2 regions of the Kocuria salsicia genome follow, and region 2 is predicted to be linked to the other one. Evidence: riboswitches for the same ligand, from Rfam matches in the RefSeq annotation. Region 2 holds a riboswitch; the other holds the start of a gene.

Region 1 (5,536 bases), on a different contig from region 2:
GGGAGGCGGGGCAGGGAATCGGGGGCCTCCTCGCCGTCGCGCAGCGTGTGGAGCATGGTCTTGAGCTCGGTGACGGCGTCACGCGCCGAGGACTCCACGCCGCGCAGGTGTGCGGTGGCGGCCTCGGGATCCCGCGCCATGCTCAGCCGCGCGGCCCCGGCCTGGACGCCCATGGCCGTGACGTGGTGGGCCACGACGTCGTGCAGCTCCCGGGCGATCCTGAGCCGTTCGAGGCTCACGGCCTGCTCCGCAAGCCGCTCCTGCTGCTGCCGGATCTCGGCGTGGGCGGCCTCGAGCTCCTGCCGCTCGATGGCCGCGTTCCACGCCCGGTCGCCGAAGACCCACGCCCCGGCGAAGTAGGCGATGTTCACGAGGAACTGGATCGCGGCGATGGCCATGTAGGCGTTGACGCCGTGCTCACCCACCTTCGGATCCGTGAACTGGTCCACGGTGCTCCAGCCCAGCCACACCGCCACCCCCACGGCCACGGCTGCGCGGGACCACGTGGCGCGGGGGCGGTCCGGGCACCAGGCCCCCACGGAGTAGAAGCCCAGGAACAGCACCACCTGGGAGGCGTACATCTCGATCCCGGCCCACGTGCCGAGCGCGAAGTACACGAAGGACACCGCCACCATCACGGCCACAGGGAAGCGACGCCGCCAGGCGAGCGGGGCGGCCAGCACCACGGCGCCCATGGCAACCCACCCGACGTCCGCCTTCCACGGGACCGACTGCACGAAGTCGGAGAGGTAGACCAGTTCAACGCCGGCCAGTGCCAGCACGCCGGCACCCAGGGCATCCCGCCGACGCCACCCCGGCTGCAGGGCTCGGTGGGGCGGGGAGGTGTCCGTGGCGACGGGGCTCGGGCGCATGGCTTCCCACTACCGACGGAGCGACCCGAACGGCGGGGCGCGCCGTCTCGCGGGTGGACCCGACGACGGCCACCTTCACGATGGGTCCGCCCGACAACGGATCCACCGACGGGGCGGCGGCAGGGAGGGCGCGTGCTCGGCGCGGGGCGCAGCGTGCCCGCACGGTTGCGGCGGGACGCTCCCGGGAACTGCCGACGCGCGCACCGGTCCCGCCGCGCGCACAATGGTGGGGTGACCGATTCCCTCGAGCCACCGCCCCGTGTGCCCCGCGCCGACCTGCGGATGCAGATCCTCCTGGTGCTCGGGGTCTCCCTGGGCGCCTCCGCCGTGTACTCCGTGCTGGACCTCGCGGAGATGGCGCTGCGCTCGTCGATCGCGGAGAGCTCCACGACGCTCAACCAGCCTCTGAGCCCGCTGCCCGTGCTGGATGCCCTGCGCCGGCTCACCGGGATCTGCTTTGCCCTGGTGCCCGTGGCGCTCGCGCTGCACCTGCTCGCGGGCACCACCTCCCGGATCCCGGCCGTGCTGCACTGCATCGGCGTGGACACCCGGCGCCCGGGGCACGACGCCGCGTGGGGCCTCGTGCTGTTCGTCCTGATGGGCGGTGGGACGCTCGCCCTCTACCAGGCCGGTCGCGCGCTTGGGATCACGGCGGAGATCACCACGTCCACGCTGGAGACCACGTGGTGGACCGTCCCCCTGCTGCTGCTCACCGCCCTGCGGCACGCGCTGGTGGAGGAGATCATCGTGGTGGCGTTCCTCGCGGACCGGATGCGGCGGCTGGGGCGTTCGTGGTGGACGGTGGCAGTGGTGTCCTCGATGCTGCGCGCGAGCTACCACCTGTATCAGGGCATCGGTCCGGCACTCGGCAACCTGGTGATGGGGCTCGTGTTCGTGTGGTGCTACCGCCGCGGTGGGCGGCTCGCCCCGCTGCTGCTCTGCCACTTCCTGCTGGACGCCGTGGGGTTCCTGGTGCCCCAGCTCCTGGGCGGCTGAGCGCCACCGCGAGCACCAGCCCGGGGGCGAGGCTGATGGGGTCCGCAATCATGGTGCCCCCCGTGGCTCGCCCCGACGACGAACCGAGTCGCGGGGCCGTGCGAGCGGCGTCGTCGAACCCGGAGGGCTCGGTGCCCCGGATCAGATGGTGACGGGCCCGTCCGGCGTGCCGAAGGTGACCGCCAGAAGACCGGGCGTGCCGTGGGGAGCGGACCACGTGACGTCCACCGAGCGCAGGACGTCCTCCACGGGGCCGCCGAGCCAGTCCGTCACCCGCTCGGGGGAACCGGCGATCTCCATGCCCGTCAGGCTGACGTCCGTGAGGCGCGCCTGCGAGGGGTGCATCTCGTCCGCGGAGTCGAAGTGGATCATGAACGGCAGCTGCGGATCCGCGATCAGGCCCTTGACGCCGATCTGGTGCCAGTCCAGGCGGCGGCCGTCCGGGAAGATCCGGCCGCCTGGCGCGGAGGGTCGGCCCAGCTTCTGCTCGAACGGGGCGAGGTCCGGGACCTCCACGACCCACCCGAGCCAGCCGCCGCCGGCCTCCGAACGTGCACGCACGGCCTGCCCGAACGGCGCCTTGTCCGCGGCGGGGTGCTCCAGCACGGTCACGACCTCCACGTACTGGTGGTCTGTCAGCGGCAGGATCATGTTCCGGGTGCCGAAGCGGGGATGGACCCCGCCCTTCACCGGCTCGATCCCCAACCGGTCCGCGATGCGTTCGGTGGTGGCCTCCAGGCCGTCCGGCTGTGCTGCGAAGGAAACGTGGTCCAGCTTCATGCAGTCATCGTGGCACCCGTCACACGGGCCTCCAAATCCTCGGGTGCAACACTGCGGACACCGGACTTGACGTGGCAGCGGCCGGGTTCCCAAACTGGAGGTCTAGGTCACGAGAGTCAGCGTCAAGCCCCAGCTTGCTGACCGGCAACCCTCCCACCGCGGCGGGGTGCCCTGGGTGAAGACCTGGCCGGGACGTCGTCCGACGCCCACGGCAAGCGCGGGCCACCGGTCGCCCGTTCGTGCGGGCACCGTGCGGACGGTCGCCTGGCCCCTGATCCTTCCGAGAAGGCGAATGGCCATGAGCACAGCACCCACCCCCGACAACCCCCAGGACTGGGCGTTCGAGACACGGCAGATCCACGCGGGGCAGAACCCGGACCCCGTGACGGGTTCACGGGCCCTGCCCATCCACCAGACCTCGTCCTTCGTGTTCCCTGACGCGCACACCGCCGCGGCCCGGTTCGCGCTGCAGGACATGGGCCCCATCTACTCCCGCCTGACCAACCCCACCACCGAGGTGGTGGAGAACCGCCTCGCCTCCCTGGAAGGGGGAGTGGGGGCGCTGATGGTCTCCTCCGGGCAGGCCGCCGCAACCCTGGCCGTGCTCAACCTGGGCGGGGCGGGCACGCACGTGGTGGCCAGCCCGTCCCTCTACGGCGGCTCGTACAACCTGCTGCGCCACACGCTGCCGCGGTTGGGAGTGGAGACCACGTTCGTGGCGGACCCGGACGATCCGCAGCAGTGGCGGGATGCCGTGCGGCCCTCCACCGTGGCGTTCTTCGGAGAGATGATCCCCAATCCCCGCAACGACGTCCTGGACGTGGAGACCGTTGCCGGGATCGCCCACGAGGCCGGGGTGCCGCTGATCGTGGACAATACCGTGGCCACCCCGTACCTGGTGCGGCCCATCGAGTGGGGCGCGGACATCGTGCTGCACTCGGGCACCAAGTTCCTGGGCGGTCATGGCACGGCGATCGGCGGATTCATCGTGGACGCGGGGCGCTTCGACTACGGCGCGGACCCGGAGCGGTTCCCGGGCTTCAGTCAACCGGACCCTACGTACAACGGCCTGGTGTACGCGCGGGATCTGGGGGAGGGCGGAGCCTTCGGCGTCAACCTGTCCTACGTGCTCAAGGCCCGTGTGCAGCTGCTGCGTGACCTGGGCGCGTCCATCTCCCCGTTCAACGCCTTCCTCATCGAGCAGGGGATCGAGACGCTGTCACTGCGCGTGGAACGCCACGTTGACAACGCCCAGCGGGTGGCGGAGTGGCTCGAGGCCCGCCCCGAAGTGCGCTCGGTGTCCTACGCCGGGCTGTCGTCCTCGCCGTGGCACGGGCGGGCTCGCAAGTACGCCCCCCGAGGAGCCGGTTCCGTCCTCGGTTTCGTGCTGGAGGGCGGCAAGGAGGCGGGAATCTCGTTCGTGGACGCGCTGAGCCTGCACTCCAACGTGGCGAACATCGGGGACGTGCGGTCCCTGGTGATACACCCGGCGTCGACGACGCACGCGCAGCTCTCCGAGGACGAGCAGCGCGCGGCGGGCGTGGAGCCCGGCTTCGTGCGGCTCTCGGTGGGCACCGAGGGGATCGAGGACATCCTCGCGGACCTCGAGGCGGGCTTCTCGGCGCTGGCCGCCACGGAGTCGAGCGCGCCCACCCGCACCGGGCCAGGCGCGGACCCCGCCGCTGGCACGGACGGTGGCTCGACGGCGCGTGCGGGCGCGGACGCCGAGCCCGCGGCATGACCGTGAGGCAGACGGACCCGGCGGTGCGCCGGGACGGTGTGGTGCGGGCCGCGGAAATCGGGGAGCTCACCCTGGAGTCCGGGTTCCGGCTGCCTGACGTGCGCCTGGCGTACGAGACGTGGGGCGAGTTGGCCCCGGACGGTTCCAACGCGGTGCTTGTCGAGCACGCGCTCACGGGTGACTCGCACGCGGCGCGCGGCACCACCGTGGGCTATGGGGACACAGCGCCCTTCGACATGGACGGCCGCCGTGCCGCCGCGGACGCCGGTGGCTGGTGGGACGGTCTCATTGGACCGGGCGCGGCCATCGACACCAACCGCTGGTTCGTCGTGTGTGCGAACATCCTGGGCGGCTGCCACGGCAGCACGGGCCCCGCGAGCCTCGCCCCGGACGCCACGCCGTGGGGCTCGCGCTTCCCGCGCATCACCGTGCGGGACACCGTGGCTGCGGAGGCGCGGCTCGCGGACCGGCTCGGGATCCGGCGATGGAGGCTTGTTGTGGGCGGCTCGATGGGCGGTGCCCGCGCGCTGGAGTGGGCCGTGTGCCACCCCGAGCGGGTGGCGGCGTGCGCGGTGATCGCCGCCAACGCCCGCGTGAGTGCGGAGCAGCTCGCGTGGGGTCACGCGCAGGCGCTCGCCATCCGGCAGGACCCTCGGTTCTGCCACGGCAACTACTACGCGGGCCCGCACCCCGTCGAGGGGCTTGGGCTGGCACGCCGGATCGCGCACATCACCTACCGCAGCGCCCACGAGCTCGCCGCCCGCTTCGACCGGGAGGCCCAGCCGCGGGAGGACCCTGCGGGCACGCACCCGGGCACCCGGGGCCGCTACCGGGTGGAGGGCTACCTGGACCACCAGGCGGGGAAGCTTGCCGCGCGCTTCGACGCGAACGCGTACCTCAGCGTCAACGAGACGCTGATGTCCCACGACGTCGCCCGCGGCCGCGGCAGCCTCCGGCAGGCCCTCGCGCGAACCCGGTGCGAGTGGCTCGTGGCCGCGGTGGACTCCGACCGGCTGTTCCTGCCCGAGGAGTCCGCCGAGCTCGCGGCCTCACTGCCCGGTGAGCACGAGGCGCGCACCATCACGTCACCGAGCGGGCACGACGGCTTCCTGCTGGAGACCCCGCAGGTGGGTCGGCTGCTGCGGAC
Region 2 (5,536 bases):
GAGCTGTGGGTTTCCTGCGCAAGGACGACCGGGAGGACAGGCTGCTGACCGCAATTCGGGCAGCACACCAGGGCATCGCGGTGTTCAGCATGGAAACGGCCCGTCGGCTCGTCAAGGAACCGATGGGCCGAACTCCGCTCTCGGACGAATCCTCACCGCTGACGCAGCGGGAGACCGAGGTACTCCGAATGGTGGCGCAGTCCCTGACCAACGGTCAGATCGGCCGCCGGTTGGGTGTCTCCGAGGCAACCGTGAAATCGCAGATTTCCTCGATCATCGCCAAACTCAGTTGTACCGACCGCGTGGGGATGGTCAAGTGGGGTTTCCACAACGGGGTGCTCGGGTGAGGTTCACCGGCAGATCATGGGCACCAGACGGCACAGGCTTGGGGTACCCACGGGGTTCAGGACGGTGGGCGAGGGTGCCATGCGGCCCGAGGTCACTGCCTGAGCTGGGCTCACGCCCAGCGTGGTGAGGGTGACGGTCGCGAACGCAAGGGCAAGGGTCTTCTTGATCATGATGATTTCCGTTCTTTTGAGTTGTTGGGGATTTCGGGATTGCAGGGACAAACCGGTCAAGAGGCGGCCACAGCCACCAGGAGCACTGAATTGACCACGGTGACCACGAAGAAATAGATGGTCAGACGGGCACCGCTGGGCCGGAAGGCGTACCGGGCCAAGGCGCAGTAAATCGCGGCAGCGGCAGCCCCGAACACGATTCGTAAGCCCATGTGACCCAGGGCTCCAATGCCACGCCCGTCCGCGAGCAACATGAGGGACAGGCCGGTGAGGATGAACGGCAGTTGACCTGCCAGGGCCCAACACCAACTGGTGCCGAGGGACGGCGCGGGTCCCCGCACGATGCCCTTGTAGATCAGCCGGAGGGACAGTGCCTGCAGGAACGAGACCAGAAAGACCCAGAACACCACACCAACCCGCATCACGGTGAGCAGCGTTGCCGTGTCGTTGAACTGATTGTTCTGGGCATTCTGCGCCACCAATGACTCCAGGGCGGGCCCCACCACGTATTGGACGGTGGCGCTGTAGGCCAACAGAAGGATGATCACCGTGATGACGCGGGAGCTGCGGTCTTGCGGGAGCACGCGAACTGTTGAGGGCGCGATGGTGTTGGTCATGATGTCAGACTCCAATCAGGGAGTGGGCGGCCCATTCGGCAAGGGCCGCTAAGGCGTAGACGAGAACGGTGATGGCTATGCGAATGAGCAGCCCCCTCCGCAACGTGGCACCTTCCGGACTGCGATGTACCGTGGCCGCGAGGGCGGGCCAGAAGCGGCGAGCCAACTCGATGGTCATGGCCCAGGCCACGATCTCCAGGGGAACGTGGACGGCGGCCAAGCCCAGAGTCTGTCCCGCCCCGGCCAGGTGGGAGCTGGCGGCCAGGCCCATGCCCAGCCACAGACCGTTGAGCAGCATCATGCCCCGGGCCGCGTGCATGGTGATGACCGTGGCCAGGGCCGCGACCATCAGGTTGTGCAGCAAGATGTCCTCGGCTGTGACACTGGCTACCTCGTCCAGCCGGTCCCAGCGGAACAGTTGCGCGAGGCATGCCCCCACCCCGGCGCTGAGCAGTATCAGGCCGAGATCCGTGGGCAGGGTGGGGAATCCGGGGACGCGCGGCGACTTCCACCGGGGCTCGGGGATGGCGGCATGACTGACCATGGTGTTCATGCGGTGACCTCCGCCCGGCACAAGTGGCTTACGTTGACCGACTCCACCACCAGGTCATAGTCCGTCCATCGGTCCTCCTCGTGGGTGGCCAGCAGGACCAGCCGGTCCCGGCCGTTTGCACTGATCAGCCTCCGGGCCAAGGCACACGCCCGGGCGTCCAAGCCGTTGAGAGGCTCGTCCAGGAGGAGGACTTGAGGGCCTTTGAGTCCCAGGGCGATCGTCAGCACGAGTCGTTGCCGCTGCCCGAGGGAGAGGTCTCCGACCCGGGTCCCGGCCATCGAGCCGTCCACCAGCGGGTGCCCGCCGTCCCCATCCGGGGCCATGAGCGGCGCGAGAACGTTCAAGGTTTCGTTCACCGTCAGGTGTTCCAGTGTCAGGTACTCAGTGTCCAGATACGTGGCGTGGTGACTGTTCCGCCAGGTGGTCACCGCCGGTGACTGCGCACGGATCACACCGCCTAGCAACTTGAGCAGGGTGGTCTTGCCGCATCCGTTGGGCCCCCTCAGGGCCACGGTTCCCACGTCGGGCAACTCGATCCGAGCGTCCTGAAACACCACGTGAGTGCCGTAGGCGTGGTTCAGGTGATCAATGGTGTTCATGATTCCTCCGTTTCGGTGGCCGAGAGCTCGCGGATCCACTCGGGGGCGTCGTGGACGGCCAGCGCCAGCAGTGCCACGGCGGTGGCCACGAAGCCCGCGGCGGCCCATGTAGCGGGACCGGCGCCGACATCGTGTGCCCCGGTGGCCGTGAAGACGCCCGCGAACGTCAGGGCCACCCCGCCGCACAGGGCTGCGGCCAAGCCGGCCTTGGATCGTTGCGGCAGTTGCGCCATGGCGGATGCGGGCAGGACCGCAGTGCTGCGTTGCACCACGAGGGTCTCGATCCCGATCTCCATGGCCAGCAGGGCGAGCAGCAGCAGGGCCAGGTGCCACCAGCCACCGAGGACCAGCCATAGCGCGAGGGCGACCGTGGCAGGACAAGACAGGCACACAGACATCGCCAGCGCCCGTCCTTGCAGCGCCCACACCCGCCCAGGGGCCAGGCGCATCAAGAACAGGGCATAGCCCAGGCCTTCCGGAGACGTGACACGGACGAACGAGTTGCGCAGAGTCAGCAGGCCAAGGAAGAACACGGCCAGTCCCACGTACGGGGCAGCCTCTGCCCAGGGGGTGGCCTCTGCGATCCGGGTGACCGCTGCGGCGATGATCGGCAGGGGACCGGTTTTCACGGCCAGGTCAAGCACAAGCCCCGAGGTGCGCAGCGCATGAGCGGGAGCCACGAGGTGGTAGAGCCCTGCGGACAGCGGCCCCGCCGCGAGGCCCAGGAGAGCGATGCCGATCCACCCACCCGCCCCTCGACCAGACGGGAGGGCGTGGCCGGCTCCGAGGGCTGGACCGAGTAGCGGCACGATGACCATGGCGCACGGCACCACGGCGAGCACGAGGCTCCCGGCGCCGGCAGCGTTTAGCAGAAGGGAGCGGGTAGGTAGAACCGCGAGCACCACGGTGCCCATGAGTGCGGTAGCCGCCAGCAGATTGTGGGGCTCGTGCCAGCGTAAGTTCTGCACCGCGAGCATCAGAGCCAAGCCCAGGTCCACGCCTAAGGGCCCACACCGCAAGCCGATCTCCACGTCGGGGCTGACACCGGCCCATGTGGCATGGGTGGCGGAGTGCCGACGCCGGGCGAGGATCAGGCCCGCGGTTGCGAGAGCGCTCACGAGGGTCACCAGGTCCGGGGCGTCCAACGGGATGCCCATGCTCCGCAGTCCGGCCCTGGGCGGCCTCCACACGATGCCCACGAGCATCACGGCCACGGCCAATGCCGTGCCCAGGATCATGAACGCGCGTACCGCTCCGGAACTCACGGGCAGGCCCAGACTGCTCAGGACACCACGGGTGCGGTGCACGCGGCGTCGGAAGTCATTGACGTAGCTGCCCTTGGCTCCGAGGAGGACCGCTGCAACTGCGGCCGGTCCACGGCTGTGGGTGGTTGACCCGTTCATCTGGTCCTCCTCGGAGACAATCAGGGTGCAGTGAGCGGTTGAATCACCACTGGACGAACTGCTTGAGGGCCCATTTCTTGGCCAGGCCGTAGATGGTGCCCGCGAGCGCGGTGCCCAAACCGAACGACGCGACCACGCTGGCAGCCAGAGCTGCCCAGGAGAGCGCGTTGAGCGCGAAGTAGAGGTTCGTGGCCAGGCCGGAGGAAATCCCCAGGGTGTAGGTGGCGGAGAACAGCGCCACGAGCATGGCTACGGCGGCACCACCGAACATGGCCGGAGCGGCGCTGCGGGCCTTGGAGGTGGTGACAGGTGCGGAGGTGGAGGTTACGGTAGACATTGATCTTCCTTTCAGCGAGTGGGTCTTGCATCGGTTGAGTTGGTTCTCGGATCAGCTACTTCGTATCCTGCTGTGTGGAAGCCCACGATCCATCGGCCGACCGGATATCCGGTCGGCCGATGGACGTGATGCCGAATGGCTAAGGGGTGTGGATTTGCCGCCGCGCCCACCCGCCGCGTTCAATGGAACGGTTCCCATCCGGAGCGGCCGAGAGACCTGGCTCGTCGACGTCGCAGCAACCAGCACCCACGTGGTGCGAGGTGCTAATGCCAGGAACGATGGAGTTGATCGAGATTTCTTCTTTCTCAGACCCTTGTTCCCCCACGCCCAATCCCGCGTTGATCTCCGACGCCGCTCGAGAACAGTTCTGGGACGACCAGGCCAACCGCCTGGACTGGGCACAGCCGTGGCACACCACCCACCGCTTCGACAAGCCGCGGCGGATCGGCGCGGACGAATCCGGCGGCCCGGTGTACAGCGTCCCGGACATCGCGTGGTTCGAGGGCGGCACGCTCAACGTGTCCTACAACTGCGTGGACCGGCACGTTGCGGCGGGCCGCGGCAACCACGTGGCGCTGTATTTCGAGGGCGAGCCGGGCGACCGCGCGCAATACACGTACGCGGACCTGCAGCGCGAGGTCTCCCGGGCCGCCAACGCCCTGCTGAAACTGGGCGTGGTCAAGGGTGATCGCGTGGTCATCTACCTCCCGGTGATTCCGGAGACCGTGATCATCACGCTCGCGTGCGCGCGCATCGGCGCAATCCATTCGCTGGTGTTCGGCGGGTTCTCCGCGGAGGCGTTGAAGTTCCGCGTGGAGGACACCGGTGCCAAGGTTTTGGTGACCACGGACGGGCAGAACCGGCGCGGCGTCGTCGTCCCCGTGAAGGCGAACGCGGACCAGGCGTGCGGCGGCAAGAACGACATCGAGCACGTGGTGGTGGTGCGCCGCACCTCCCGCCCGGGACGCTCGGACCTGCCGCGCGGCACACGCGGACAACGGTCCAAGGACCAGGACGGCGTGCCGTGGACCCCCGGCCGTGACGTGTGGTGGCACGAACTCACGGCGGACGTGCCGGACGTCCACGAGCCCGAGTTCTTCGACGCGGAAACGCCGTTGTTCATCATTTACACGTCCGGCACCACGGGCAAGCCCAAGGGCCTGGTGCACACGATGGGCGGGTACCTGGTGCAGACCGCGTACACGCACGCCTTGTTGTTCGACCTGCTCCCGGATGCCCCGGACGCCCACGGTGTGCTGCGCCCGGACGAGTTGGCCACGGTGAACGACCCCGCCAAGGTGGACTCCACCGTGCACTGGTGCACCGCGGACCTCGCGTGGGTCACCGCGCACACGTACGAGATCTACGGCCCGCTGGTCAACGGCGTGTCCCAGGTGATTTACGAGGGCACCCCCAACACCCCGGATCACGGGCGGCATTTCGAGATCATCGAACGTTACGGCGTGACCAATTACTACACCGCGCCCACGCTCATCCGTTCGCTCATGG

What was found. A riboswitch is a leader RNA that binds a small molecule or an ion and turns the genes downstream of it on or off. The one in region 2 is predicted to bind S-adenosylmethionine.
Region 1: linked by a shared signal. The riboswitch ahead of ABD264_RS10505 (bifunctional o-acetylhomoserine/o-acetylserine sulfhydrylase) and the one ahead of ABD264_RS09495 (AMP-binding protein) in region 2 are both predicted to bind S-adenosylmethionine.

The regions. Positions count from the first base shown of each region.
Region 1 covers NZ_BAAARF010000012.1:124,125-129,660, reverse strand. The annotation lists gene ABD264_RS10520 (sensor histidine kinase) at 1-872, opposite strand, end outside; gene ABD264_RS10515 (CPBP family intramembrane glutamic endopeptidase) at 1,104-1,868, shown strand; gene ABD264_RS10510 (VOC family protein) at 2,010-2,648, opposite strand; SAM riboswitch class IV at 2,754-2,872, shown strand; gene ABD264_RS10505 (bifunctional o-acetylhomoserine/o-acetylserine sulfhydrylase) at 2,947-4,389, shown strand; gene metX (homoserine O-acetyltransferase MetX) at 4,386-5,536, shown strand, end outside.
Region 2 covers NZ_BAAARF010000010.1:82,305-87,840, forward strand. The annotation lists gene ABD264_RS09460 (response regulator) at 1-347, shown strand, start outside; gene ABD264_RS09465 (hypothetical protein) at 351-518, opposite strand; gene ABD264_RS09470 (hypothetical protein) at 575-1,135, opposite strand; gene ABD264_RS09475 (hypothetical protein) at 1,140-1,688, opposite strand; gene ABD264_RS09480 (ATP-binding cassette domain-containing protein) at 1,685-2,287, opposite strand; gene ABD264_RS09485 (hypothetical protein) at 2,284-3,690, opposite strand; gene ABD264_RS09490 (hypothetical protein) at 3,734-4,027, opposite strand; SAM riboswitch class I at 4,219-4,312, shown strand; gene ABD264_RS09495 (AMP-binding protein) at 4,306-5,536, shown strand, end outside.